Regions from separate parts of the Lactiplantibacillus koreensis genome, predicted to be linked through region 1. Evidence: a T-box and tRNA genes for the amino acid it is inferred to sense, from the RefSeq annotation. Region 1 holds a T-box; the other holds one or more tRNA genes.

Region 1 (11,908 bases):
CATATCGGTGTTAGTCCCGTCCTTCATCGGCTCCTAGTGCCAAGGCATTCACCATGCGCCCTTGTTAACTTAACCTCATTTTCCTAACGGAAAATGCGATTAATGAGTTTAGCGATTTAAAACTTCTTTAAAAAACTCAAAAAACGCGGTGTTCTCGGTTTAATTATGAAAAATTATATTTGATATTATCTAGTTTTCAAAGAACAAGTTTGAGAGTTAGACCTCTCAAAACTAAACAAAGTTTCAACAATCATGTGTAAGGTTTCCGTAATATTCCTTAGAAAGGAGGTGATCCAGCCGCAGGTTCTCCTACGGCTACCTTGTTACGACTTCACCCTAATCATCTGTCCCACCTTAGGCGGTTGGCTCCCGAAGGTTACCCCACCGACTTTGGGTGTTACAAACTCTCATGGTGTGACGGGCGGTGTGTACAAGGCCCGGGAACGTATTCACCGCGGCATGCTGATCCGCGATTACTAGCGATTCCGACTTCATGTAGGCGAGTTGCAGCCTACAATCCGAACTGAGAATGGCTTTAAGAGATTAGCTTGCTCTCGCGAGTTCGCAACTCGTTGTACCATCCATTGTAGCACGTGTGTAGCCCAGGTCATAAGGGGCATGATGATTTGACGTCATCCCCACCTTCCTCCGGTTTGTCACCGGCAGTCTCACCAGAGTGCCCAACTTAATGCTGGCAACTGATAATAAGGGTTGCGCTCGTTGCGGGACTTAACCCAACATCTCACGACACGAGCTGACGACAACCATGCACCACCTGTATCCATGTCCCCGAAGGGAACGTCTAATCTCTTAGATTTGCATAGTATGTCAAGACCTGGTAAGGTTCTTCGCGTAGCTTCGAATTAAACCACATGCTCCACCGCTTGTGCGGGCCCCCGTCAATTCCTTTGAGTTTCAGTCTTGCGACCGTACTCCCCAGGCGGAATGCTTAATGCGTTAGCTGCAGCACTGAAAGGCGGAAACCCTCCAACACTTAGCATTCATCGTTTACGGTATGGACTACCAGGGTATCTAATCCTGTTTGCTACCCATACTTTCGAGCCTCAGCGTCAGTTACAGACCAGACAGCCGCCTTCGCCACTGGTGTTCTTCCATATATCTACGCATTTCACCGCTACACATGGAGTTCCACTGTCCTCTTCTGCACTCAAGTTTCCCAGTTTCCGATGCACTTCTTCGGTTGAGCCGAAGGCTTTCACATCAGACTTAAAAAACCGCCTGCGCTCGCTTTACGCCCAATAAATCCGGATAACGCTTGCCACCTACGTATTACCGCGGCTGCTGGCACGTAGTTAGCCGTGGCTTTCTGGTTAAATACCGTCAATACCTGAACAGTTACTCTCAGATATGTTCTTCTTTAACAACAGAGTTTTACGAGCCGAAACCCTTCTTCACTCACGCGGCGTTGCTCCATCAGACTTTCGTCCATTGTGGAAGATTCCCTACTGCTGCCTCCCGTAGGAGTTTGGGCCGTGTCTCAGTCCCAATGTGGCCGATTACCCTCTCAGGTCGGCTACGTATCATTGCCATGGTGAGCCGTTACCCCACCATCTAGCTAATACGCCGCGGGACCATCCAAAAGTGATAGCCGAAGCCATCTTTCAAACTCAGACCATGCGGTCCGAGTTGTTATGCGGTATTAGCATCTGTTTCCAGGTGTTATCCCCCACTTCTGGGCAGGTTTCCCACGTGTTACTCACCAGTTCGCCACTCACTCAAATGTTATATCACTCAGGTGCAAGCACCGTCATTCAACAACCAGAGTTCGTTCGACTTGCATGTATTAGGCACGCCGCCAGCGTTCATCCTGAGCCAGGATCAAACTCTCAAATTAATGATGAGTTCTAAAAAAGCTCATTTAGTACTTGATTTAAAAATTGTTTGTTTACGAATTGACTTCGCAAATGTTTGCTACCAATTCAAGAATTGATAGACCCTACACATTTGATTTGTCGAAACTTTGTTCAGTTTTCAAAGGTCTAATTTGTTGGTTGATTACCTCAACGCAACTTAATTATCTTAACATCTTGATTTCTTTTTGTCAACTTCTTTTTTTAAAAGAATTAACAATCTCAAGCTGTCAGTTGCCGTTGCGACAACAGGAATAATCATATCAATTACTGAAGCAGTTGTCAACAACTAATTTCAATATTGTTTTTCGTATTCCTTGCCACCGTAGCAGCAACGTGTACTAATATACCAACCACAGCTGAAACTGTCAACAACTTTTTGCTTCTTTTTTCAAAAAAGTGAAAACGGCATTCAAATTAGTCGTCTATTTTCACGATACTGGTTAGTGTAATCAGCGTTTACACGCCGATCTCGTTTATCAATTAAACACTAAACCTTCTATATAATGGTATAAAAAAAGAGTCCGGGACATAACTCGGACTCTTTTAGAAGGCGACACTGTTCAAGGCAAAAACCACCAGGGCGCAGTAACCACGCTAGTTGAACGTCAAACCAAGGTTGCAATTATTCTAAATTCACATGCCAAGTCGTCAAAAGATATTAATCGTAGTTTAGCAACATGGCTGTCAAAGTTACCACGCCATTTATTCAAGTCGATGACATTTGAGAATGGCTATAGTTCGCCGATTGGCGAACTATAGCCATTCAATTTGATTTAAATATTTACTTTGCAGCCGTCGGCGCACCCAATCAGCGCGGTTTAAACGAAAACACCAATAGTCTGCTCCGAAAAGATGGCTTGCACCATGATCTCACCATGGATCAGCTATCAGATGAATTTATACAGGCAGTATCCAGTCGACGAAATCACATTCCACGAAAAAGTCTTAACTCCCCCCCCACTGGAGGAGTTCCTAAATCAAATCACAGATGAACAACTAGCAAATTTCTAACTTAATTTGACAATTTGGGATATTTAAGGCATACGAAACTCTGATTTACTAGGATTGTAAGACTGTCATTTACTAAGCAATTTCTTTGTAAAAATCTCAATAGAATCTCCATTAGATAGTATTTTTTCAACCGAGATGCTCTTAACATCTGCAGAAACATTACCTATCTGCTTATTCAATTCATTCGCCAATTCTACTGCTTTTTCTGGAGTTAATCCCTGTGCAATTGTGATATGTGGTACATATTTTTTATATCTAAGTTCGTGAGCCGAAAATATAGAACAATCATATAGACTTCGATGTAGGCTGCTAACTTTATTCTTACTTTTTCCGATTTCTAACCAAACATATCCATTTTCATAATCACCAGACACTTTAGAAATATCTATTGAAAAAGCTGGCACATCATGGCTCACTTCACAAAGGGAGTCAAATATTAACCCATTCTCCGATTCACTCTCAAACGGGAAAATTAAAGAAATGTGTGGTCTGACATGTGCATATAACGAATCATACTTTTTCCTAATTTTTTGTACTTGATTAATATTATCAAAATCAGGAAATATTAGGACTGAACGTTCCAATTATCTCACCTCTGTATAATTGTCAATTAATTTCGAGAAATTTAACCAGATTGGAGAATCCACTTTTGAAGCATATTTTTCAGAGACACTAATAATATACTTTTTTGAGAAAAATGAGTGAATATTGAAAAAGTGACTGTGAATTGTTTTGTCAAAGATCATACTTTTCCTTGGAACATATTCAAACATGTCTAAATCCTTGAACAATCCAGTACCCAGCATTACGAAGGTATCATATAGGCTGGTATTAAATCGCTTAATTTTGAACGCAACGTTTCGTAATTTATTTCGTCATACGTATAGTAGGCAGCCAGGTTATCACTACCAGTCTGATCCTTTATACCGATTACAACAACATCACCAACTCCAGTCATTACTTTTCTTAGATTAGCCTCAACCTCACCAGTCTCAATTCTGTATCCACGAATTTTAACTTGATTGTCATTTCTACCAACATACATGATTTCGCCGTTCTGAGATTGATAAACCATATCTCCGGTATGATAGAAAGCTGTTTGAGTATACAATGGTGAACAGATGAATTTTAATTCACTTTTGTCTTTATCGCCACCTGTCACGATGACTTTAATTAAATTGCGTTTTAACTCGGTCCTTAAGCCGTAACACAATCGGATAAGCAATTACACCACCCACCACTGCTTGAATCGCGTTGGTCGGTACGCCGGCCAAGCCGGTTGGCATCGCATATAGAATCGTATCGGAAATAAAATACCCAATTACCATAACGACACCACCAATTGTAATCGCCATGAACTGACGCCCTTTAGATTGATCAGCCCCAAACTGACCAACTAAAAACCCTTCTAAACCATGCACGATGAGCGAAAACAACATGTACTGTGAATAGCCAGACAACAAATCTAATAGAAATCCACTAGCCCCACCAACAATTGCACCGCCTCGACGGCCAAACAATAATGCCGCAATGAAAATCCCAGCATCACATAAGTTGATATTACCATGTGTCATTGGCACTGGAATAATAAACCACATTGAAATGACAACCGTTACCGCAATCAGCAACCCCAATACTGCGACCAAGCGTGTCGAAAACTTAGTTTGCTTCTTCTCTGACATCTCTAAACCATCCCCTCTAGTAGCTGTACTTAACCTAACAATGTGCATTTTCTAATCTAGTTCTCATTTTACTACAATTATTTAAAAATACTACTCCGGGTGTGACCGGCAAACAAAAATCTGGCTACCAACAAGCGGCGCCAGATTTTCATCAGTTCTACTATTATTTAATGCGTGCTAAGAAATACCGCTTTTTCCCCCGACGCACAATCACAAATTTACCATCAAAAGCTGTCGTTGGATCAATCACGGCATCAACATCCGTAATTTTCACACCATTAATCCGAATGGCCCCATTTTTAAGATCTTCTCGAGCTTGACGCCGTGAGGGTTCAAACTTGGTTGCATCAACTAGCCATAGCACAATATTCTGCTTTTCAGCAGTCACTTCAGCTGAAGGCACCCCTTTAAACCCTTGTTCAATCTCGCCGGCATTCAAGTTTTGAACATCACCAGTGAATAAGGCATTGGTAATATTTTGTGCTTCTGCGACCGCTGCTTTCCCATGCACAAATTCAGTGACACATTCTGCTAACCGCCGTTGTGCTTCCCGCTTACCGGGTGCCAACTTAACCTTTTCAGCTAAATCATCAATTTCAGCATGGCTTAAGAATGTGAAATACTTCAAATATTTAACGACATCCCGATCATCTTGATTAATCCAAAATTGGTAAAATTCATAAGGTGAGGTCCGTTCTGGATCTAACCAAACAGCGCCACCCGCAGTCTTACCAAACTTCGTCCCATCTGCCTTAAGCAATAGTGGAATTGTCAAGCCGTAGACTTTGGTTTCATTACCTTCTAACCGGTGAATCAAATCCGTTCCGGCCGTGATATTCCCCCACTGGTCAGCCCCACCAATTTGTAATTGGACATGAGCTGCCCGGTATAAATGTAAGAAATCAACTGATTGTAAGATTTGGTAGGTAAATTCAGTATAAGAAATCCCGACTTCTAACCGACTTGCAACGACTTCTTTGTTCAGCATCGTATTCACACTAAACAACTTACCGTAGTCCCGCAAAAAGTCGAGTAACGAGATTTTAGATAACCAGTCATAGTTATTCACAATCGTAAAGTTATCATCATCACCAAACAACTTGTGCATTTGCGCACTCAAAGCCGCTTCATTGTGGTTAACTTGCGCCATCGTTTGTAAGACCCGTTCGGAATTCTTACCCGACGGATCACCAATGGCCCCGGTCCCACCACCGACTAACACGTAAGGATGATGGCCAGCTAACTGGAATCGTTTCAAAATCATAAACGGAATCAAATGGCCGATATGCATGCTGTCACCTGTTGGATCAATCCCACAATACAACGCAACCGCTTCATTGGTTGCCAGTTCCTTTAATCCAGCTTCATCCGTTTGCTGATTAATCGCACCACGCCATTTTAAATCATCAATAATATCCATCTGTATTCCTCCTAAAGTATGGTCCGAAAAAACAAAAAAACTCGTCCCTGCTATTAAACAGGGACGAGTTTTTCCGCGTTACCACCCAAGTTATCACTAAAAAGTGATCGCTCATTTATTGATAACGAAATAATCCGGCCGATTGGCAACTCACTCTATGTAATTCGTCATTGACCACAGCTCGGTTCACACCACCCACCGAGTCGCTTAACTGTTGGATCAATGACTACTTATTAGAGATTACCGCTTTTTATATTACTCATATCATAAGCACTCCGCTACCAAATGTCAATCATGATGACGTTGCCGCATGGCAAGGCTCAGTGCAACCAGATTCACAATAATCAAAACAAATAAGAAAACTAAGGCGGCGGTGGACCCTAAAGCTGTGCGCCGCGCTAACGATCCACTGGCCTGGGTTTGAACTAACGTAATAATCGCTGAGACGACCGACGTCCCCGTAGCCCCGGCAAATTGTTGTAAGGTATTAAACATCGCATTACCATCGGCTTGTAAGTCTAAACTTAATTGTTCTAACCCACTCGTCATCGTATTGCCCATAGTTAATCCCATCCCAACCATTAACAAAATATACAACACCGCAATCAAAGGACCATTAAGTTGTAACCCTAACCCAGTAAACAAAGCCACGGCAATCACTAAAATCGTTGCCCCTGTTAAAATAGGTTTAGCCGCTCCAAACTGATCCAACAGCCGACCACCCAAAGGCGCAAAGACAGCGCCAATAGCGGCGCCCGGCAATACAAACAAACCGGCCAATAAGGCACTCTTCCCATTAACTAACTGAATATAATTCGGCAAGATAAAAGCTAATCCGAGTGCATTCATCTGAACTAAAAAGAACCCTAATAGGTGCCAATTAAAGGCAGTTACTTTAAAAATCTGCAATTTAATTAACGGTTGTGCTGACTGCTTAGTCCGCTTGACAAATCCAACCACTCCTAAAATACCGACTAATAAGAGACCACCGACCATCAGTGGTTGCTGACTAAAATTCTGTAAGTTGCTGAAAGCTAACGTAAAACCGACAAAGATGATCATCACCAAGCCCCAAGCTAAACCATCAAAACTGGTTTTTGTTGTCGGTTGAGCTTGGCGAATTGCCCCTACGCCCAGGATGAGTGACAGCACTAGCAATGGCAACAATAAAATAAAGATCCAGTGCCAATTCAAGCTACTAATGACCAAGCCACCAAAAGTCGGCCCTAACGCAGGCGCAATGGCAGTAATTAACGTCCCAATTCCCATCAAAGTTCCACGTTGTTCATCCGGCACCCAATCCAAAATAATATTAAACATCAGTGGTAATGCAATCCCAGTCCCCAACCCTTGCACGAGTCGACCGATGACCAAGACACCAAAGGTCGGCGCACTCGCATCAATCACTAGCCCCGCCATAAATAGTAGATTGGCAGTCACAAATAACGTCTTAGTTTTAAAGCGTCGTTTTAAAAACGATGAAATCGGGACAATAATTGCGACCACTAACAAATAAGCGGTCGTTAACCATTGGACCGTTGCGGTATTAATCGAAAACTCGCGCATTAACACTGGAAACGTAATGTTCATTGCTGTTTCTACCACGACCCCACAAAACGACAATAATCCCGCCGCAACTACGGCCATAATTAATTTTGCATCAACTTTTTTAGTCATTTTCTCAACTCCATTTAATAATTAGTTCTAATACGAACTATTCATTCATTCTAGCACAATTTGTTGATAACACCACCTTTAATTGACAATTGACTTCTAGCTTTAGCTTGTCTATAATGCCAAGTGGTACGTAACCGAACTATCAATGGAGATGACCGCATGCAACGTTCAATCGGAATTGCAATCAAAAAAGCCAATAATGCGTTAGCCCGTGATTCAGATCATTTTGCAAAGAAATTAGGCCTTACCGGTATGCAAATCAGTACCATCAATTATATTGCCGATCACGAAAACACCCAAGATATTTTCCAACGGGATTTAGAACACGAATTCAACATCCGCAAAGCGACCGCTTCTAGTCTCGTCACCACCATGGTTGCTAACGAATTATTGATCCGCGTACCAGCCACCAATGATGCCCGGTACAAACGATTACTCTTAACCCCCAAGGCCCGTCAGTTAGCTACGGTTATTGCCGCCTTTTTTGCTGAAAGTGAACGGCGCATTAAGACCTTATTAGCTACTAGTACGACAACGACGTATACTGATTTAACCAAGATTAGCCAAGCTTTTACTACCACGCCAACAAAAAAAACAAGTCACAAACAAGCGAACGGCACAAAAGTTGACTAATTGCAGCAGCTTTGATGACAAAAAAATAATTGCGACAAGAATTTTTGATTTCTTGTCGCAATTATTTTCTTTTGTCTAAATCTCTTTTATGACACTATTTTTGCGCTGTTGCGGCAATTTTTAGAACCGTATTCGCTTGTTGACCTTGCACTTGTGACACCTGATCTGAGTTTTGCCATTTAACACTATTAGCTTCACCAGATTGTGGTTGGTTATAAACAGTCACAGAACCAGAAGTGGCCCCTTGAGTCGTTAGACTTTGTTGTTGAATTTGTGAATTAACTTTATTCGCAAATTTAGTTGGGTTTTGCACGACATCTTGGGTATTAGCAACTGTGGTTACGGACCAATTACCTGTATTCCAGTGCACATATAACCGGCCCATCGTACCTTGCACCGTTGCCGTCGTCCCAGAGTTTAACTTAACCGTATCACCTTGCGTATTTGCTAAATAATCTACTTTATTTTGGGCAACACTACTATTATTGTAGTCAGTTTGCTTATATGTAGCCGTTTTAGAATTCGTCCCCGCTTTAACATAGCTGACGCTATAGTTAGATTTGGTTCCGCTCGCTGCGGTGGCTTTAACGGTTTGATCGGTAGCCTTAACGGTCGTTGGCGCCGTCGTATCACTAACCGTCGTCACGTTATCTGAAGCTGCATGTAACACATGATCAACGGATGGTGCGGCAACTAATCCAATGACTAACGCCCCAGTGGCCGTAAAAATACCTAATTTAACTTTTTGCTTAAAATCCATGAAGAAACTTCCTCCTTGTTTTGTTCCCGCTTGCTAACTGTATCCGTCTAAGCAACCTTTCAACTTAATCACCATAGGCTGAAACACTTAACGTTTATTTTACCATTTTTATATTCTAAAATAACGATTTTTTTAACTTTCCCTATCATAAGCCTATTTTTCTTTAAAACGGCGTCATTTAGTTTTCATTTAAGTTACAGATATTTCATGAGACTAAAAAAGTCCACGATAGTCAGTCGCGAACTCTCCTTTTGATGGTACTGATTTACTTCACAGTCCAATTACTAGCATTGCGGTAGTCAGCCGCATGCCGACGTTTAGCACTTAATCATGGAAGAAATACTGCGTGGGCACTTTAAAATCATCGTGCAGTTTTTGAACTTCCACAATACTCCAATTTGAGCGCCCATGTAATTTATTCCAAACTGTATTGACACTACGATCAATCGAGTCGGCTAAATCTTGTTGCGTAATATGGTTCTGCTTAAAGTAAGCCAATAATAAGACATCATTGTCGGGTTTCATTTGAACTCCTCCTTTATTTCCCCATATAGGGATATTACACCATTTTATCGCTTTCATCAATATATAACTGTGGAAAGTCACAGTTATTTGTGGTTATAAATAAAAAATCGCACGGAAATCTTTTTTCCGTGCGATTTTTGCGCAATGACGCTTATTAAATTAATGATCTAACGTTAACACCACGGCCTGTTTACCCATTTGCTTATAAGCCGCTGCAAAATCAGTCCAACTAACAGCTTGTTGCTTCTGTCCATATGGATTATTAATATAAATCAATTTTTTTGTGCGATTAAAGCCCACAATGACGACACTATGCATATCATAAGTGATTTTTACCGGACCTTGCGGTGTTTGCCACGTTTGCATACTGGTCACTGGTGCAAAGGCCACCGTCGTAATCGTCCAAACCGGGCGTCCAGCTTCAAGCTGCTTAATAATTGTCGCAAAACTTGAGCCGGTCAAATCTTTAACTTGGCTCGTCTGAGTCTTCGCTAATTTATAGATAGGACCATGGTAAACCCCTAACCCAGGATTAGCGCCAGAAATATCGCCAACAAAACCCACATTCGGATTACCATGATCGCCATTATCATAATTCAACGGCACACTTGGTAATTTGGCTGCTAGTTGATTCTTAGTAATATTAATATGCTCATAATTCAACATCATGGTCAGTGACGTCACTTCACAGCCATTATATAACCGGGGTGCCGTCATTTGATTAATCAAGGGCACATTGAGCTTTACTTGATTAACCGTTTTGGGCGTCTTAGTAGCCGGCTTAGCTTTGGGCTTCGTTGTTTGACTAGTCGTGAAAGAGGCATCGATCCAATCAGAAGCTTGGGTTACAGAAAAACCAACAACCCCCACTACTAACACCACAATGACCCCAACCGACCAACTTCGACGTCGATTCATATGTCTTGGCATTTTACTTTCGTCCATTTCTATAATTTAACTTGCATATCCATAGCCATGATACCATTAAACAATTGAGAAAAAAATTAAATTAACCAGCAATTTAATTAAGCAGTTAAGGGCCATGTCGATCCTGCCGTTAAATAATCCATTAATGGTAATGACCGTCGGGTTGGCATCGCCGTTGCCCAGCTAGCACTCATCTGTTGTGTATAAATTGCCGTATCCATCGCTTGCGTGCCTTCGACCAACGTAAAATCAAGCCGGCTTTGCTGTAACAGCTGTTCGACTAAGTGTAAGGCCCGTAATTGTTGGCGTTGCTGATGTGTCTGATACCATTTAATAGGTTGTTGCACTAATGATAAGACACTTTGTGGGCTAGTTAAAGCAATTTGTTCAACCGACTGTGCGTGCATCGCCGTGATTAAAGCTTGCGTTTGCGGCACTAATTGGGCGGGCGTTAATTGGGCTAAGATTAAGGGCTGACCAACCATCGCTTGGCTTAAGCTGGCCACATCTGTTAACTCTCCTGCGATAAAGTGCGTTGCGCTAGGCCAATTCGACCGCGTTGTTTCTGGTGCATAGACGGTCAACTGGGCCATTGGTAACTGGCGCACCGTCGTCAATATGGCTTGGGCCTGATCGGCGTCCAAAGCCCCCACTGCTAAAATAGTTTGCATCTGCCAACTTCCTCTCGTTAAGTTAATATAATGAGTTTACTAGCTTCGAGTAGGTCGAAGGCAAGCCTGTTGTGCAATTTTTTTATCAAATTGTGGTGGCATCGGTTGCAATTTGATTTATGATAATAATGTCAACTAACATTCAAAGCAGTTTTAAAACTAATTAACGAGGTGTCGCTATGGCGTTTTTGCTTTACTCCTTATCTCTCATTTCTGGTTATTACGAAATGATTATTCTATCACTGACCTTTCGTGAATATTTCACTTGGAAACTGGGCCTAACCTGGGCCGGACTGATTACGCTTTGTAATATCTTCGGTCAACTAGCAACTGCTCAGTGGCCCCAAGTTCCACTGGTCTTTTTCTGGATTCTACCGCTCACCCTGGCCAACATGATTATGAGTGCCCGACTGCTCTATACCAAATGGATTCTAATGTTACCAATTGTCCTATTTCTAAATGCCTTCAAACGTTTGATTGGTGGGCTATCTGGGAGCTTCTTAAAATGGTTAACCTCTTCCGATGTACAAATGCGACTCCGCCAAATCATTGACTTAAATTTAACGGCTAATTTGAATGTTTTTGGGGCCATGCTCATTGGCCTCCCCATCGTCATTATAATCGGCTGTCTTGCTCATCATTGGGTCATAAAAATGGCTGCAACTGACTTTTTTCAGCATGCTAAAATTGATCATAATGATTACCTACTAGTCTTGTTATTCTACGCC
Region 2 (11,908 bases), 1.1 Mb from region 1:
GATCTTTCCTATTCAATTAGTGTTTGCCCACGTTGTGGGCAACACGAAATCGTTCGAAATGGTTTTAAAACGGTTAATATCAGAATTTCCAACATCAGCGAGCGAACGGCATTGTTAATTTTACGTAAGCAACGCTTTCTCTGTCGGGCTTGCGGTCATAGCCTACTTGCCCAAACCCCCGTAGTGGCCAAGCAACATCAGATTTCTCAACATGTTAAGCACCGTATTACTACAGCACTAACAGAAGACCGCACAATGGTCAATATTGCCGCAGAGTACAATGTATCAACTAATACTGTCAGTCGTCAATTAGTTGCTTTGGGGAAACAAACTAGACCAGCCTATGATGGTCTACCAACTACTTTATGCATCGATGAATTCCGTTCTACCGGGAAACAAATGAGTTTCATCGCTATTGATGCACAGAAACACGACCTCATTGCCATTCTTCCAGGACGTAGAACTAAAGAGATTAAGGCATTCTTCTTAAATCATTACTCCTTGAAAAATCGCCAGCAAGTGACCCAGGTTGTGATGGATTTTAACGCAAACTATTACACCATTATGCACAGTATTTTCCCTAACGCCAAAGTTGTCGCCGACAACTTTCATTTAGTTCAAATGGTCTTACGATCCTTAAACCAGACTCGTGTTCAATTGATGAAAAGATTTGCCCCAGACACTCGTGAATACCGCGTGCTTAAGTATTACTGGCGGCTCTATCTCAAAGATTATTCAAAACTTGAAAAAGATAAACCACAATGGTTTTCGCATTTAAAAGACCATCTAACTCAGGAACAACTAATCCTGGAGGGACTGGATCTGAATGAAGAATTTGCGAACACTTATTATTCAGCTCACGAATTAGTCGAGGCCATTCGTAGTCGAAACTATGTCGCATTTATTGAAGCTTTAGGTAGAGTTGAGAACGTTAGTCCTCAGCTCTTACAAACGATTAAGACCTTTATCAAGAATAAGCAATTTATTAAAAACATGACGGAATGTTCACTCTCAAATGGGCCCATCGAGGGTGTTAATCGTAAAATCAAACAAATAAAACGAACAGCTTATGGCTACCGAAACTGGATGAATTTTAATTATAGAATACAGATTGAATTCAAAATAAAAATAAAAAAAAGAAGCCCAATTCGTAAATGAATTGAACCCCAATTTTCCTCATCAACACCGGTTGACAAAGAACCCTTATTTTCTATAGTTTTGCATGGTTTATGAAAAAACAAAAAAGCCGTTATATCAATGATATAACGACTTCTCAAAGGTACTTAGAGCTTCCTGAAAACCTCTTAGTACCGGCGATCGGGGTCGAACCGATACTCCCTCAACGGGAACTGGATTTTGAGTCCAGCGCGTCTGCCAATTCCGCCACGCCGGCAAAATGGAACTAAATATGAAACTGATCAGGATTATAACCTTTTCAGGAAAGGCGGTAACCGGATTTGAACCGGTGATGAAGGTTTTGCAGACCTCTGCCTTACCACTTGGCTATACCGCCATCATTTTTTGCCCAACCCAATTGGGTTAGCTGGATTCGAACCAGCGCATGATGGAGTCAAAGTCCATTGCCTTACCACTTGGCTATAACCCAATCAAAGGGCGGTATGTGGGAATCGAACCCACGCGTGCCGGAGCCACAATCCGGTGCGTTAACCACTTCGCCAATACCGCCAACATGGCAGGGATAGTAGGAGTTGAACCCACACCGACGGTTTTGGAGACCGTTGTTCTACCATTAAACTATATCCCTATGAAAAAAATGGAGGGAAGTGGATTTGAACCACCGAACCCGAAGGAGCGGATTTACAGTCCGCCGCGTTTAGCCAGACTTCGCTACCCCTCCATAAATGGCGCGGGACGGAATCGAACCGCCGACACATGGAGCTTCAATCCATTGCTCTACCGACTGAGCTACCGAGCCAAATAATCATTATGATGAAGTCTATTCAATTTTTCTAACGGCCTAAGCCATTAAATGGAGGATACAGGGCTCGAACCTGTGACCCTCTGCTTGTAAGGCAGACGCTCTCCCAACTGAGCTAATCCTCCATGATGACCCCTACGGGATTCGAACCCATGTTACTGCCGTGAAAGGGCAGTGTCTTAAACCACTTGACCAAGGGGTCATATTTACTATATCTAACTAACGGAGAGTAAGGGATTCGAACCCTTGAAACAGGTATAACCCGTTTACAGCATTTCCAATGCTGCTCCTTCAGCCACTCGGACAACTCTCCATGGCTTACGTAGATAACTCCGACAGGCGGGCTCGAACCGTCGACATCTTGATTAACAGTCAAGCGCTCTACCAACTGAGCTATGTCGGAATATTGCATGGCAACGTCCTACCCTCGCAGGGAGCGATCCCCCAACTACTCTCGGCGCTAAGAAGCTTAACTTCTGTGTTCGACATGGGAACAGGTGTATCCTTCTTGCCATCGTCGCCACACTATTGAGAAACTTGTGCTCTCAAAACTAGCTAATATCAAATTGTATTTTTCATCTTACCGGAACACCAATTACTTGGTTAAGTCCTCGACCGATTAGTATTAGTCCGCTTCACACGTCACCGTGCTACCACTTCTAACCTATCTACCTGATCATCTTTCAGGGGTCTTACTTCCATAAAGGAATGGGAAATCTCATCTCGAGGTGTGTTTCACACTTAGATGCTTTCAGCGTTTATCACATCCATACGTAGCTACCCAGCGATGCGCCTGGCGGCACAACTGGTACACCAGAGGTATGTCCATCCCGGTCCTCTCGTACTAAGGACAGATCCTCTCAAATTTCCTACGCCCGCGACGGATAGGGACCGAACTGTCTCACGACGTTCTGAACCCAGCTCGCGTACCGCTTTAATGGGCGAACAGCCCAACCCTTGGGACCGACTACAGCCCCAGGATGCGATGAGCCGACATCGAGGTGCCAAACCTCCCCGTCGATGTGGACTCTTGGGGGAGATAAGCCTGTTATCCCCAGGGTAGCTTTTATCCGTTGAGCGATGGCCCTTCCATACGGTACCACCGGATCACTAAGCCCGACTTTCGTCCCTGCTCGACCTGTCTGTCTCGCAGTCAAGCTCCCTTGTGCCTTTACACTCTGCGAATGATTTCCAACCATTCTGAGGGAACCTTTGGGCGCCTCCGTTACTCTTTAGGAGGCGACCGCCCCAGTCAAACTGCCCACCTGACACTGTCTCCCACCACGCTAAGTGGTGTGGGTTAGAGTGGTCATACAGCGAGGGTAGTATCCCACCAACGCCTCCACCGAAACTAGCGTTCCGGTTTCTATGGCTCCTACCTATCCTGTACAAGCTGTACAAACACTCAATATCAAGCTACAGTAAAGCTCCATGGGGTCTTTCCGTCCTGTCGCGGGTAGTCCGCATCTTCACGGACAATATAATTTCACCGAGTCTCTCGTTGAGACAGTGCCCAGATCGTTACGCCTTTCGTGCGGGTCGGAACTTACCCGACAAGGAATTTCGCTACCTTAGGACCGTTATAGTTACGGCCGCCGTTTACTGGGGCTTCAATTCTGAGCTTCGCCGAAGCTAACCCATCCTTTTAACCTTCCAGCACCGGGCAGGCGTCAGCCCCTATACGTCATCTTACGATTTTGCAGAGACCTGTGTTTTTGATAAACAGTCGCCTGGGCCTATTCACTGCGGCTGATCTTGCGATCAGCACCCCTTCTCCCGAAGTTACGGGGTCATTTTGCCGAGTTCCTTAACGAGAGTTCACTCGCTCACCTTAGGATTCTCTCCTCGACTACCTGTGTTGGTTTGCGGTACGGGTAGTTAAATACTCACTAGAAGCTTTTCTCGGCAGTGTGACATCAGACGCTTCGCTACTAAATTTCGCTCCCCATCACAACTTGTCCTTAAATTGATAAGCATTTGACTCATCAAAAGACTTGTTGCTTGGACATCCTAATCCAACAGGATGCACATCTTAGCCTACTGCGTCCCTCCATCGTTCAAACGCATTTAACTAGTACAGAAATATCAATCTGTTATCCATCGTCTACGCCTCTCGGCCTCGACTTAGGTCCCGACTAACCCTGGGAGGACGAGCCTTCCCCAGGAAACCTTAGTCATTCGGTGGATGGGATTCTCACCCATCTTTCGCTACTCATACCGGCATTCTCACTTCTAAGCGCTCCACAAGTCCTCACGATCTTGCTTCACCGCCCTTAGAACGCTCTCCTATCACGTGACCTAATGGTCACATCCACAGTTTCGGTAGTATACTTAGCCCCGGTACATTTTCGGCGCAGAATCACTCGACTAGTGAGCTATTACGCACTCTTTAAATGGTGGCTGCTTCTGAGCCAACATCCTAGTTGTCTGTGCAACTCCACATCCTTTTCCACTTAGTATACATTTAGGGACCTTAACTGGTGATCTGGGCTGTTCCCCTTTCGACGGTGGATCTTATCACTCATCGTCTGACTCCCGGATATGAATCAATGGCATTCGGAGTTTATCTGAATTCAGTAACCCAAGACGGGCCCCTAGTCCAAATAGTGCTCTACCTCCATGATCCTTCATCCGAGGCTAGCCCTAAAGCTATTTCGGAGAGAACCAGCTATCTCCAAGTTCGATTGGAATTTCACCGCTATCCACACCTCATCCCAGCAATTTTCAACTTACACGGGTTCGGTCCTCCAGTGCGTTTTACCGCACCTTCAACCTGGACATGGATAGGTCACCTGGTTTCGGGTCTACAACCTCGTACTAAAAACGCCCATTTCAGACTCGCTTTCGCTACGGCTCCGACTTTTAAGTCTTAACCTTGCACGGGATCGTAACTCGCCGGTTCATTCTACAAAAGGCACGCCATCACGCATTAACGCGCTCTGACTTATTGTAGGCACATGGTTTCAGGAACTATTTCACTCCCCTTCCGGGGTGCTTTTCACCTTTCCCTCACGGTACTGGTTCACTATCGGTCACTAGGGAGTATTTAGCCTTGGGAGATGGTCCTCCCGGATTCCGACGGAATTTCACGTGTTCCGCCGTACTCAGGATCCTGAACTGAGAACGTTTAATTTAATCTACTGGGCTATCACCATCTATGGCGGATTTTCCCAAATCCTTCGACTATCAAACGTTTTGGTAACTCAAATGTTCAGTCCTACAACCCCAAAGAGCAAGCTCTCTGGTTTGGGCTGTTCCCCGTTCGCTCGCCGCTACTTAGGGAATCGAAATTTCTTTATATTCCTGCTGCTAATGAGATGTTTCAGTTCACAGCGTTTACCTCCGACTAGACTATGTATTCATCTAGCGGTAACAGTTGATTAAAACTGCTGGGTTGCCCCATTCGGAAATCTCCGGATCATAGCTTACGTACAGCTCCCCGAAGCATATCGGTGTTAGTCCCGTCCTTCATCGGCTCCTAGTGCCAAGGCATTCACCATGCGCCCTTGTTAACTTAACCTCATTTTCCTAACGGAAAATGCGATTAATGAGTTTAGCGATTTAAAACTTCTTTAAAAAACTCAAAAAACGCGGTGTTCTCGGTTTAATTATGAAAAATTATATTTGATATTATCTAGTTTTCAAAGAACAAGTTTCATTGACAACCAATGTTGTCAATGGAGAATAACGGGATCGAACCGTTGACCTCCTGCTTGCAAAGCAGGTGCTCTCCCAGCTGAGCTAATTCCCCATAGTGATGCAAGGACAAAAAATCCTCGATGGGCCTAAATGGACTTGAACCATCGACCTCACGCTTATCAGGCGTGCGCTCTCACCAACTGAGCTATAGGCCCAAAAGCGTTATTAAATTGAGAGTTAGACCTCTCAAAACTAAACAAAGTTTCAACAATCATGTGTAAGGTTTCCGTAATATTCCTTAGAAAGGAGGTGATCCAGCCGCAGGTTCTCCTACGGCTACCTTGTTACGACTTCACCCTAATCATCTGTCCCACCTTAGGCGGTTGGCTCCCGAAGGTTACCCCACCGACTTTGGGTGTTACAAACTCTCATGGTGTGACGGGCGGTGTGTACAAGGCCCGGGAACGTATTCACCGCGGCATGCTGATCCGCGATTACTAGCGATTCCGACTTCATGTAGGCGAGTTGCAGCCTACAATCCGAACTGAGAATGGCTTTAAGAGATTAGCTTGCTCTCGCGAGTTCGCAACTCGTTGTACCATCCATTGTAGCACGTGTGTAGCCCAGGTCATAAGGGGCATGATGATTTGACGTCATCCCCACCTTCCTCCGGTTTGTCACCGGCAGTCTCACCAGAGTGCCCAACTTAATGCTGGCAACTGATAATAAGGGTTGCGCTCGTTGCGGGACTTAACCCAACATCTCACGACACGAGCTGACGACAACCATGCACCACCTGTATCCATGTCCCCGAAGGGAACGTCTAATCTCTTAGATTTGCATAGTATGTCAAGACCTGGTAAGGTTCTTCGCGTAGCTTCGAATTAAACCACATGCTCCACCGCTTGTGCGGGCCCCCGTCAATTCCTTTGAGTTTCAGTCTTGCGACCGTACTCCCCAGGCGGAATGCTTAATGCGTTAGCTGCAGCACTGAAGGGCGGAAACCCTCCAACACTTAGCATTCATCGTTTACGGTATGGACTACCAGGGTATCTAATCCTGTTTGCTACCCATACTTTCGAGCCTCAGCGTCAGTTACAGACCAGACAGCCGCCTTCGCCACTGGTGTTCTTCCATATATCTACGCATTTCACCGCTACACATGGAGTTCCACTGTCCTCTTCTGCACTCAAGTTTCCCAGTTTCCGATGCACTTCTTCGGTTGAGCCGAAGGCTTTCACATCAGACTTAAAAAACCGCCTGCGCTCGCTTTACGCCCAATAAATCCGGATAACGCTTGCCACCTACGTATTACCGCGGCTGCTGGCACGTAGTTAGCCGTGGCTTTCTGGTTAAATACCGTCAATACCTGAACAGTTACTCTCAGATATGTTCTTCTTTAACAACAGAGTTTTACGAGCCGAAACCCTTCTTCACTCACGCGGCGTTGCTCCATCAGACTTTCGTCCATTGTGGAAGATTCCCTACTGCTGCCTCCCGTAGGAGTTTGGGCCGTGTCTCAGTCCCAATGTGGCCGATTACCCTCTCAGGTCGGCTACGTATCATTGCCATGGTGAGCCGTTACCCCACCATCTAGCTAATACGCCGCGGGACCATCCAAAAGTGATAGCCGAAGCCATCTTTCAAACTCAGACCATGCGGTCCGAGTTGTTATGCGGTATTAGCATCTGTTTCCAGGTGTTATCCCCCACTTCTGGGCAGGTTTCCCACGTGTTACTCACCAGTTCGCCACTCACTCAAATGTTATATCACTCAGGTGCAAGCACCGTCATTCAACAACCAGAGTTCGTTCGACTTGCATGTATTAGGCACGCCGCCAGCGTTCATCCTGAGCCAGGATCAAACTCTCAAATTAATGATGAGTTCTAAAAAAGCTCATTTAGTACTTGATTTAAAAATTGTTTGTTTACGAATTGACTTCGCAAATGTTTGCTACCAATTCAAGAATTGATAGACCCTACACATTTGATTTGTCGAAACTTTGTTCAGTTTTCAAAGGTCTAATTTGTTGGTTGATTACCTCAACACAACTACTAAAGTTTATCATCATCAGAAGAACATGTCAACAACTTTTTATAACTTATTTTGAATAAACATTCAAGATAACGGTTAAACCGACTCGATATATTCAAAATAATGAGTATTGTTGCATGTCGTTCTTAACGACAAGAAATATAATATCAATAATTACGACTCGGGTCAAGCCTTTTTCTCTAATTAATTGCGAAAAAAGTTTAAAAGTCCTTAGCCATGACAATATATTCTATATTACGGCGAATGTTGCCAAACTTCAAGCCACATTTTCAGACTCCAAAGCCCCCAGTAAACACAAAAAGAGATGTCGCATAAACGACATCTCTTTGAGCAACTAGTTACTTGAGCTTGACTCCGAACTCGAATCAGCACTGGAACTAGATAGTTCTGGTGCATCCGTCTTATACAGATCAACCGTTGACTTGCCTTTATTCTTCGACAAAACACTCGTCTGCTTCTCAGCTTGAAGTTCCTTCAACGATTTCAAAGTCTTCGTAATCTTATAGCTGTAGTTGGATTTATTGACTTTCTTAAAGCCCTTCGGCGTATAGAAACGCAATAAATCACCTTGAATAACCCGATCAGACAAGGACAGTTCCGTTGTTACATGGTTCTGCATCTGTTTGACCGTCTGCTTTTGGGTGTTGGTCATGTTCTTCAACTGTTCACCAGTCTTAGTGTCATAGACCGTACCCCCGAGCTTCGTATAAGTTGGTGATACAAAATCACCATTTCTAAAGGCAACCGTTTGATCATGTTGTTTCGACAGTAAGTCAGTCCCAAACTGAATGTACCCTTTATTCTTAATCCCTAATAAATCAAAGATGGTTGGCAACGCATCGATTTCGCCACCATAGGTATGGTTAACCCCACCCTCAATTCCATCCGCATGAATCATAAACGGCACTTTCTGGAATTGTGCTAAATCAAAGTTATTGACGGATTTCTTACCCAATAGCTGGGCAATTGCCGCACGATGATTATTTGAAATCCCGTAATGGTCTCCGTACAACACAATCATACTATTCTTATATAAGCCGGCCTTCTTCAAATAACTAATGAATTCAGCAAAAGCTTGATCTAAATAGTGTGCGGTTTGCACATAGCCATCGACGGTAGAATCACCAGTCGTCGTCTTATCAATGGATTGATTTTGCTTATCTAGTGTATACGGATAATGGTTAGTCAACGTAATCAGCTTCGCATAGAATGGTTGCGGGAGTTGTTCCAAATACTTCACTGAATCTTTTAAGAAGATTTTGTCCTTCAACCCATAACCAATGTTATAACTCGCCTTCTCTTTATAATACGATGAATAGAAGAAGTAATCATATCCCCATGATTTGTAGGCATTGTCTCGATTCCAGAAACTGGCGACATCCCCATGAAAGGCCGCCGTCGTATACCCTTTTTGCGCTAAAATTGCTGGCGCTGCTTGAAAGGTGTTCGACGTCCCATATTGTGTCATTGCCGAACCAGTTGGTAACCCAAACAAGGAGTTTTCCATCATCATTTCAGCATCTGAAGTCTTCCCCTGGGCCACTTGGTGATAAAAGTTATCAAAACTCAACGTGTTCTTATTATGATAGAACTTGTTTAAGTTCGGTGTTACTTCTTTACCATCGACCTTATAATCAATTAAAAATTGCTGGAAACTCTCCAAATGAATCACAAAGACGTTCTTACCTTTAGCCTTACCAAAGTACTTGATATTCTCACTAGCCTGGTTCTTCTTTAGATAAGCTAGCACACTCTTCATATCACTACTGCTAGCCTGAGCTCGCGTGGCACTTTCTTTTTCAGTCTGATAAAAGCTGTAACCCGCGTAAGTATTTAACCCTAAATACTTCACGATGTAATTATTATCAAAAGTCCGGGTTAGTAAATCAGAACGGTCATGCTCTGACATCCCCAAATCAACTGCAAACAAAGCGACCCCAATCATCGTTAGCGTTGCAGCATAACGAAGCTTGAACGGCCGAGGATCAATCCGAATTACCTTAAATACTAATAATAAAATGAGTATCACGACATCGGCATAAACTAAGAAGTCGGTGCCACGGATAATCTGGCTTAAACTGGTGCCAAGATTAGTGCTTGAAGCCCCTGAACTCTTGATTACACCAGCTGACATAAAATCAGAAAACTCACGGTAATACAAAATATTGGCAAACAACCAGGTTGTCTGTAAGGCATCGATGATCATCATCATCCAATATTTTAAGCGACCTCTAAAGTATAACGCCACCCCCAACAGTACAATCGCTGTTGGAAACGGGTTAAGAATCAAAATAAATTGTTGCACGGGACCTTTAACCCCAAGCGTAAACTCAGTTTGATAGGCGATATACGTCTTTAGCCAAAATAAGACCACTGTTAGGATAAAGAAGCCAAGGGTTGTATTGACCTTTCCAACCGTGTTTTTTATAAATTTGGGCATCATAATTCCTCCGTCATTGCTATTAACAAATCCATATTATAACGGTTGAGGGCTAGTTAGCAATATCTTGAAGATTTCTTCAACAATTCTTCACTATTCAACGCATAATATGGATCAGTCTTTTAAAATATCTAATTGGCGGAAATGTTAATTATCGGTTAACAAGTCATATAGTTCAATCGCAACTAAGTCGATGTTATCGAATTCGAACGTTTGATCAGGATTAACTTCTTGGAGCGTGTACGTTGATGTTGCTGGGTCATAGGCAACCTGACCGCGTTCAACACCTTCCTTTTCGAACCGTCGTGATTGAACTTCCGTAGCTTCCGAGGTCCGCATTGCTTCTAGTCGTTTGAGAATTGCTGATAATTCAGATTTTTCCATTATTATAATCTCGCTCCTTAAGTTTTGTTTTTATTCTAGCAAAAAATGAGACCAATGGCACGTCTTTTTAGTGAGTAGCCCCGTTTCAAAGCAAATTATCACATTTAATTATACCGCAAAGCAACCGTTTGTCCTTGTGAAGATGTGATAAACTTAAAACAATTTATAAAACAAAGGAGTCTTGTTCATGACATTGTTTAGAGATGATCTCAACGATACCATTGCTCAAATTCAAGTATCCACCATTCGCCAATTTGACGAGGAAGTCAGTGCTATTCCTGATATGGTTAAATTAACTTTAGGGGAACCCGATTTTAACACCCCCCAACACGTGAAAGACGCAGCAAAAAAAGCGATTGATGATAATTTTTCACACTATACTGGGATGGCTGGCTTACTAGAACTACGTGAAGCCGCCGCTAATTTCCAAGCGAAAAAATACGGGCTACATTATAATGCTGCCGACCAAGTCTTGGTCACAGTAGGCGCGACTGAAGCCATTGCCACGGCATTAACCACCATTTGTAACCCTGGCGATGCGATTATCGTCCCTTCACCAATCTTCCCGGCTTATATTCCAATCATTCAAGAAGCCCGGGCAACCCCTCTATTTATGGATACTGGGATCAACGACTTTGTGATTACACCTAAATTAGTCGATGACTTTATCGCAGCACACCCTAATGAGCACTTCAAAGGCATTATTATGAATTATCCAAATAATCCTACCGGTGTGACATATATTGAAGACGAAATTAAAGCGTTAGCAGCTTGTTTCAAACGCCATAACCTCTGGGTTGTTTCCGACGAAGTGTATAGTGAATTAACTTATGGGAGTACCCACGTTTCAATCGCAAAATACATTCCGGATGAAGTTATTTTAATTAATGGGTTATCAAAATCACATGCGATGACTGGGTGGCGGATTGGCTTCTTGTTTGCGTCGAAAGAAATGACCGACCAAATGAAGAAAGTCCATCAATATTACGTGACTGCTGCCACCACGATTGCCCAAAAAGCCGGGATTGAAGCTCTAACTAACGGCATGGATGACGCGCTCCCAATGCGGACCGAATATCAAGCGCGCCGTGACTTTGTTTACAAGACAATGGCCGACTTAGGTTTCAAAATTGCCCGACCAACAGGTGCCTTTTATATCTTTGCTAAAATCCCAGCCGGCTTTAATCAAAATGCGATGGCCTTTTGCAAAGACCTAGCACGTAAAAATAAGTTAGCTATTATTCCTGGGACTGGTTTTGGTGCTCAGGGTGAAGGTTACGTCCGGCTGAGTTATGCTGCTAGTATGGAAAAATTGCAAAAAGCAATGGCGCGACTAACCGCCTACATGCAAGATTCCGCTAACCAAACTGCTTAACTCACGACAATCTAAAAACGAGCTCGGGAACTAACTCCCCAGCTCGTTTTTTCATCGCCAAAATTTGATGACAACG

Evidence for each region. A T-box is a leader RNA that pairs with one kind of tRNA and senses whether it is charged. The one in region 1 lies ahead of tyrS (tyrosine--tRNA ligase), so its partner is inferred to be a tRNA-Tyr.
Region 2: it encodes a tRNA-Tyr, which carries the amino acid that the T-box ahead of tyrS (tyrosine--tRNA ligase) is inferred to sense. The anticodon was not compared.

The regions. Positions count from the first base shown of each region.
Region 1 covers NZ_CP027190.1:877,918-889,825, forward strand. The annotation lists rRNA gene C5Z25_RS04390 (23S ribosomal RNA) at 1-75, opposite strand, end outside; rRNA gene C5Z25_RS04395 (16S ribosomal RNA) at 282-1,855, opposite strand; partial or broken gene C5Z25_RS12635 (IS30 family transposase) at 2,418-2,885, shown strand; gene C5Z25_RS04405 (2'-5' RNA ligase family protein) at 2,951-3,469, opposite strand; gene C5Z25_RS12500 (acyl-CoA synthetase family protein) at 3,691-4,110, opposite strand; gene C5Z25_RS04420 (ECF transporter S component) at 4,055-4,567, opposite strand; gene tyrS (tyrosine--tRNA ligase) at 4,731-5,987, opposite strand; T-box leader at 6,044-6,240, opposite strand; gene C5Z25_RS04430 (MFS transporter) at 6,276-7,664, opposite strand; gene C5Z25_RS04435 (MarR family winged helix-turn-helix transcriptional regulator) at 7,824-8,297, shown strand; gene C5Z25_RS04440 (hypothetical protein) at 8,392-9,057, opposite strand; gene C5Z25_RS04445 (helix-turn-helix domain-containing protein) at 9,382-9,582, opposite strand; gene C5Z25_RS04450 (C39 family peptidase) at 9,742-10,512, opposite strand; gene C5Z25_RS04455 (NAD(P)H-binding protein) at 10,608-11,180, opposite strand; gene C5Z25_RS04460 (sensor histidine kinase) at 11,360-11,908, shown strand, end outside.
Region 2 covers NZ_CP027190.1:2,306,217-2,318,124, reverse strand. The annotation lists gene C5Z25_RS11240 (ISL3 family transposase) at 1-1,158, shown strand, start outside; tRNA gene C5Z25_RS11235 (tRNA-Leu) at 1,309-1,393, opposite strand; tRNA gene C5Z25_RS11230 (tRNA-Cys) at 1,443-1,513, opposite strand; tRNA gene C5Z25_RS11225 (tRNA-Gln) at 1,535-1,606, opposite strand; tRNA gene C5Z25_RS11220 (tRNA-His) at 1,614-1,686, opposite strand; tRNA gene C5Z25_RS11215 (tRNA-Trp) at 1,692-1,765, opposite strand; tRNA gene C5Z25_RS11210 (tRNA-Tyr) at 1,776-1,858, opposite strand; tRNA gene C5Z25_RS11205 (tRNA-Phe) at 1,864-1,936, opposite strand; tRNA gene C5Z25_RS11200 (tRNA-Val) at 1,992-2,064, opposite strand; tRNA gene C5Z25_RS11195 (tRNA-Glu) at 2,069-2,141, opposite strand; tRNA gene C5Z25_RS11190 (tRNA-Ser) at 2,163-2,252, opposite strand; tRNA gene C5Z25_RS11185 (tRNA-Asn) at 2,270-2,342, opposite strand; rRNA gene rrf (5S ribosomal RNA) at 2,348-2,464, opposite strand; rRNA gene C5Z25_RS11175 (23S ribosomal RNA) at 2,539-5,459, opposite strand; tRNA gene C5Z25_RS11170 (tRNA-Ala) at 5,618-5,690, opposite strand; tRNA gene C5Z25_RS11165 (tRNA-Ile) at 5,720-5,793, opposite strand; rRNA gene C5Z25_RS11160 (16S ribosomal RNA) at 5,881-7,454, opposite strand; gene C5Z25_RS11155 (LTA synthase family protein) at 7,968-10,073, opposite strand; gene C5Z25_RS11150 (YkuJ family protein) at 10,221-10,457, opposite strand; gene C5Z25_RS11145 (pyridoxal phosphate-dependent aminotransferase) at 10,645-11,832, shown strand.